DNA from 2 places in the Pseudoalteromonas sp. MMG006 genome. Region 1 is predicted to be linked to the other one. Evidence: predicted binding sites of a transcription regulator. Region 1 holds the regulator's gene; the other holds the start of a gene.
The links. The regulator LexA, encoded in region 1, represses DNA repair genes until DNA is damaged. The targets are predictions, from matches to a motif close to TACTGTATNNNNATACAGTA.

Region 1 (3,434 bases):
CCGCACAGCTCAGCGCACTGTCCTCGGTAAATACCTTCTTCGTTAATGTTGGTCCATGTTTCGTTTATAAAGCCGGGGTTGGCGTCTTTTTTAACGGCAAAATCAGGTACCCACCAAGAGTGAATAACGTCATCTGAGGTCATTAAAAAACGTACTTTTTGATTAATTGGCAGCACTAATGGCTTATCAACTTCAAGCAAGTAATTTGGGTTTTTATCTGCAAGGTTGGCTATTTCATCTTGAGGGGTAGATAAAATAGAATAAAACGCGACGTCCTCCCCCATATATTCGTAATGCCACTTCCACTGCGAACCCGTAATTTTAATGGTTAAATCAGCTTTGCTGGCATCTTCCATTGCAATAAGTGTTTTAGTGGCAGGGATTGCCATGGCAATTAAGATAACAAATGGAATGGCAGTCCAAAGTATTTCTACTTTAGTGCTTTCATGAAATTGGGCAGGTACCGCCCCTTTAGATTTACGATGATGAATAAGTGCCCAAAACATAATGGCGAACACTATCACCCCAATCACACAACATATTAAAAATATGGTCATGTGTAGCTGATATACATTATTGCTTATATCGGTTACGCCTTTGCGCATATTGTATTGGCTATTTGCCATTACATGCTGCGAAAAAACAATCAATACAAGCCACACGGTAGAGGTCAGTTTACCCATGTGACGGCTCCTTTGATGCTATTGCGAGTGCAAAGCGAAGAGGCATACGGCTTAAACGCCTATTCGTTATTTTTATTATTTAACCAATCTTATTTGTGTAATTAATTGGTAGAGCTGCACCAACAAAGGGTATGTATTGTGTGTGTGCTCAAAACTAAAAGTTGTGAGTTATTGTTGGTTCAGCACATTAATGATTAGCTAAAAAACATACAACAAGCAAGCTTTAGTATAAAAAACAACCTACTCATATTTTGAATTTACCTTAATTAGACCAACATAAATACAATTTAATAATCAAAAAACGAGTAAAAATAGGGGGTGTATCACATGAAAGAAGAGTTAACTGCGAGTGCAAAAAAGTTTACAGCTTAAATACCTATATAGCTGTTTTAGTATTGCTAAAAGGTGGGTTTTTAAAACAAAAATGCACACTAAAAAGTGCGCATTTATAAATTTACTATCTAATATAGGCTAGAAATTACATCCAATCGGCGTTTCTAATTACGCCTACTGCTAAGCCTTCAATATTAAAAGACTCATTTTCAAGGTCTACTTCTATTGGCGTAAACTCTTCGTTTTCGGCGTGTAACAATACTTTACGGCCTGCTTTTTCTAGGCGTTTTACGGTTACATCTTCATCTACTCGTGCAACCACAACCTGTCCATTTTCAGCTGTTTGAGTGCGATGTACAGCCAGTAAATCGCCATCCATAATACCAATATCTTTCATACTCATGCCATTTACACGAAGTAAAAAATCGGCGGCAGGTTTAAACATTAAAGGATCTATTTTGCAATGGCTCTCAACATGTTCTTGCGCCAAAATAGGTGAGCCTGCAGCAACACGCCCTATAAGAGGTAAGCCTAATTGCTCTGGCTCTTCTTCTTCAATTAATTGAATGCCACGGCTTGCGCCTGGCTTCATCTTAATTACACCTTTTTTGGCAAGCGCTTTTAAGTGCTCTTCTGCTGCATTAGCACTTTTAAAACCTAATGTTTGCGCTATTTCGGCACGTGTAGGAGGCATACCAGTGTCTTTAATAAAAACTTTAATGAGTTCTAGTATTTGAGCTTGGCGTTTCGTTAATGGTCGCATACAACTGGTTTTCCATACAGTACATTTAACTGTGAGTATATACAGTTAAATAAAAATCGCAAATTTAAATTCTGCTTTGAAATAGCTAAACTAAAAGCATATGTGTACATTTTAGGTATTTATAAAATTCACATTTATAAAGTGCAATAAACTTGGTCTTAATTCAAAGGAGTAATTATGAGTATTTGGCACCAACCCATCACTTTAGAGCTTTGCAAACAGTTAGAGGAAGGCATTAACGGCCAAGGCACATTAATGAAAACCATGGGTATTGAAGTCACAGAAATTGGTGACGATTACCTAGTTGCTACTATGCCAGCAATTCCTGAGCATCATAATCCTATGGGGATGGTTCACGGTGGTGCAAATGTAGTACTTGCTGAAACAGTAGCAAGCTATGCTGCTAATTTTGTTGTCGATTTTACAAAGTTTTATTGTGTAGGGCAGGAAATTAGCGCGAGCCATTTAAAAGCATCTCGCAATGGTACTTTAACTGCAACCGCTAGGGCTTTTCATATAGGTAAACGTAGTTCTGTGTGGGAAATAAAAATAACAAATAGCCGCAATGAGCTGTGCTGCGTATCAAAAATGACCGCAGCAGTTGTAGAGCGCAGATAATTACTTATTATTATTTTTCTATAGGATAAATAGTAATTTCCATACCTGCACCAATCGCAGATATACGTAGCAGTGTGTCTGCATGTAAGGCTTGGTTAAAGCATTTAGGCGACGTGCCCGATTCAAAGCCAATATCAAACGTTCTTCGCGAGCAGCTGAGCCATTGTTTAAGCGCATTACGTGAACACGACTCAATAAGCTCGCACAAATGGTTAATCGCTTTATCTGGTGTTGATATTTCACCTGAGGCTTCAATACGCGCAAGTTGACGATATTCGTCTTTATCATAATGCAAAACCGTCGCGTTTTTCTTTAAGTCTGCCACTAAGGCGCTAATATCATGCTTAGACTCAAGCTCTAGATCTACATTTAAAAATTGAATTTCCGACATTGTCTGCTTTTTACCCTCTTATAGTTTCATCGCAAACTTTAACGCAGTTTTACTTTTATACCAAATTAACAAAGCAGTAATCCTTGCTTTATCTTCATAAATACACTTTTAAACGCTTTTGGTACCTAACTTGCTCGTTTTAACTAAGCAGGCTTAATCGCTTAGTTTTACAATTAAACAATGAAATTAATACACACACTGTGTAAATAACGATTTTTAAGGAGCATTAAAATGGTAGATCATGGTCCACAAATTAAAAATGACGATCAGTACGATGCACTTCGCGATGAAGGCATGAGTAAACAAAAAGCAGCACGTATTGCCAATAGTAATACCCACAAAACAGCTATTAAAGGCGGCAAAGCCTCTCAGTATGAGCAACGCACAAAAAAGCAGTTATACGATAAAGCAAAAGAAGTGGGTATTAGCGGGCGCTCTAAAATGAGTAAACAAGAATTAATAAATGCACTGCGTGAAAGCTAAAATTAACTAAAATCTATTGATGCCATTAAAGCCTCATATTTATAAACTTATGAAAAACTGCGACAAAATGCCGCAGCAAAAGCATGGGAAGCTATAATAAACTAACGCTAAAAATAATAAGAAGATAAATATGAGCAAAAAAATATTTAAGCGTGCACGCAAA
Region 2 (3,434 bases), on a different contig from region 1:
TGCACACTCGACCCAAATGGCTCTATACCATTCAAACCCTTGGCTAAACCATTGATCATGAACCTTAGTATTCATGGCATTTTGCATTTCTAGCATGACTACTAGCTTGTTTAAATTGGCAGACATATTCATTCCTGACGTTTTTGATTAGTGTAATAGTACAGATAAAAAAAGCGTAATGCATCTGCACTATTTTAATAAATTTGGTTTTACTTTGATCCGCTAAATTCAGACCACGACTCAATTAAATCAATAAAATCTTCAAAGCCACAGCCACTGCTTAAGCCGTTTTCTTCAAGCATTAAATCATCATCTTGGTAGGCAACTAGATCTTCACTATCTTGATGCAAGGCATGCGCTTCGAATAAGGCTTCGTCTTTAGAGAGTATTAAATCGATCTCTTGGCCTTTTAAGGTAACTGGCTCGTAGCTTGTTTTTACCGAAGTAATAAGTGCTTGCACCATAGCCACTTTTTCTTTGCCAATCTCTTCATTTAGCCAACGGCCAATTATTGCGTGTTCGCTGCTTATTTTGATGCGTAGGCCACTAATAGGGTCACGTATAAATTGATATTCCATAACTGTTACTTTTTAAATGCTAATAACGCGATTATACCCGTAAATTAGCTTAAACGCCGACTCTAAAAAGCAAAATAGCGCCATTCGGGCGTGTTGAACTTTGCAGATTGAAATTTGTTCAATCTAGGGGGATTAAATCGCGGCGTAAGGTTTGTAACCTAGTGGGCTAAGTAAAAACCGAGCAACAAAGAGTTTATCGTCCCTAGAAAGAACCCAAATGGCAGCGCATGTTTGGCATTTATGCTGCGTTATCGCCTATTTATGGGGAATAACCACACTGCATAGGCTCTGCCTTGCCTAAAAACCAAACATACTGCTGCAAATTCAACCATCAAAGAGCAACACGCCCTAAGCGCTATTTTTATAAAACGTTAAATACCTAACTTCGTGAGCGGTATCGTGCTGCGTCTATAATCGACCATAAGTAAATAATTGGCACAAGTACAAAGCCTACTAATACATATATAAGCGCGTAACTAATTATAATTGCGAGCGCAAAAAATATAGCGGCTAAAATACGCCCTTGCACAAGTTGCCCTAAACCAGGAAAAAATATATTACACAATGCTGCAATTACATTACCGCCAGAACCTTGATCAGCCATACTCACCTCTGTAGTTAATTAATTTTAAATTTTAGTTATTTACTTACTATCACACTTTATGCCAATTTATTAAAGCTTAAAAATCAATTGGTTAAATTATCATTAAATAAAAGCTTTAGTATTTTTTACTAAATATAGGTCAATTTGATTATTTTTATTATTAAATTTTGTCATTTATACACGCTAGAAAACTAGCCAGCTAATTGGTTTTAGACACTATTTTTATAATAGCTGTTCATAAAAACAGTATTTTATTTAGCCTAACAAAAACACCTGTTATACTGCCTTCATTATTGATTGAAAAGGCGTAACGATGGACGTTTCTGAATTACTCGATGGCTTAAATGACAAACAACGCGATGCCGTTGCAGCCCCACTACAAAACATGCTGGTATTAGCAGGTGCTGGGTCTGGTAAAACACGAGTGCTGGTTCATCGTATTGCGTGGTTAATGCAGGTTGAGCAAGCCTCTGCTTATAGTATTTTTGCAGTTACTTTTACCAATAAAGCCGCTAAAGAAATGCGTTCTCGAGTAGAAGAAACCTTAAAAGCACCTGTCGGTGGTATGTGGATTGGTACTTTCCATGGCTTATCGCACCGTATTTTGCGCGCTCACCACCGAGAAGCAAACCTACCAGAGGCCTTTCAAATATTAGACTCTGACGATCAGCTAAGAATGATCAAGCGCTTATTAAAATCAATGAATATTGATGATAAAAAATGGCCAGCTAAACAATTTGGCTGGTACATAAGCGCTAAAAAAGACGAAGCACTTCGCCCTAAAGATATTCAAGCTTACGATATAAATGAGCAAATGATGCTGCGTGTATATGCCGCGTATCAAGAAGCGTGTGACCGCGCTGGTTTAGTCGACTTTGCTGAAATACTGCTACGTAGCTATGAAGTGCTTAAAAATAACCCTACACTACTTCGCCATTACCAACAGCGCTTTGCGCACATGCTGGTAGACGAGTTCCAAGATACCAATACCATTCAGTACGCATGGTTAAAGCTACTCGCAGGCGATACACAAAGCATTATGATTGTGGGCGATGACGACCAAAGTATTTATGGCTGGCGCGGCGCTAAAATAGAAAATATAAAACGTTTTTTAACTGACTTTGACGCCGAGACTATTCGCCTTGAGCAAAACTACCGCTCAACCGCAACCATTCTAAAAGCATCTAATGCGCTTATAAAAAATAACTCAGAACGTATGGGTAAAAGCTTATGGACCGATGGTAACGAAGGCGAGCCTATATCGATTTATGCCGCGTTTAACGAATTAGACGAAGCCCGCTTTGTAAGCAGCAAATTACGTAGCTGGTTAAATGCAGGTAATGCATTGCAAGACGCCGCTATTTTATACCGAAGCAACGCGCAATCTCGTGTACTCGAGGAAGCCATGCTACAAGAAGGCTTAAAGTACCGTATTTACGGTGGAATGCGATTCTTCGAGCGCCAAGAAATTAAAGATGCACTATCGTACTTACGATTGGTAGGAAACCGCCAAGATGACGCCGCATTTGAGCGCGTCATTAACACCCCTGCGCGCGGTATTGGTGATAAAACATTAAGTCATATACGTGATTGTGCTCGGGCTGAATCACTCCCGCTTTGGTATGCAGCTAAAGCTATTGTTGAACAACAGCACTTATCTGGCCGCGCGGCAGGTGCAGTATCTAAATTTGTAGAGCTGGTAGAGCACATAGAAGACAAAATTAGTGACCTTACTCTGCATGAGCAAGCTAAATACGCGATTCAAACCTCTGGCCTTATGGCTATGTACCAAGCTGAAAAAGGCGAAAAAGGCCGTGCCCGCGTAGAGAACTTAGAAGAACTTATAAGTGCCTGCGACCAGTACGAACTCCCTGAAGAAGAAGAGTTTAGTTCGCCACTTCAAGGGTTTTTAGCTTATACGTCGCTTGAATCTGGTGAAGGCCAAGCTGATGAGCATGAAGACGCAGTACAAATGATGACCCTTCACTCAGCTAAAGGTTTAGAGTTTCCGCTTGTGTTTATGGTGGGCGTTGAAGAAGGCATGTTCCCTTCACAGCAAAGTAATGAAGAAACAGGTCGCTTAGAAGAAGAGCGACGTCTTTGTTATGTTGGTATGACGCGTGCAATGGAAAAACTATACATAAGCCACGCCGAAAGTCGCCGTTTATACGGGCAAGAAAAATACCACAGTCCTTCACGCTTTTTACGTGAAATACCAGAAGACTGCGTAGAAGAAATTCGTATTAAAACAC

Region 2: uvrD (DNA helicase II) is a predicted target of LexA. The motif match lies at 1,412-1,431, and genes of this name have one in related genera.

What each region holds. Positions count from the first base shown of each region.
Region 1 is NZ_JAGJEJ010000014.1:73,430-76,863, forward strand. It holds gene coxB (cytochrome c oxidase subunit II) at 1-683, opposite strand, end outside; gene lexA (transcriptional repressor LexA) at 1,162-1,779, opposite strand; gene J8L73_RS13655 (PaaI family thioesterase) at 1,957-2,397, shown strand; gene J8L73_RS13660 (hypothetical protein) at 2,408-2,788, opposite strand; gene J8L73_RS13665 (Rho termination factor N-terminal domain-containing protein) at 3,020-3,271, shown strand; gene J8L73_RS13670 (hypothetical protein) at 3,402-3,434, shown strand, end outside.
Region 2 is NZ_JAGJEJ010000028.1:26,040-29,473, forward strand. It holds gene J8L73_RS17970 (dUTP diphosphatase) at 1-126, opposite strand, end outside; gene J8L73_RS17975 (YacL family protein) at 210-578, opposite strand; gene J8L73_RS17980 (hypothetical protein) at 958-1,182, opposite strand; gene uvrD (DNA helicase II) at 1,496-3,434, shown strand, end outside.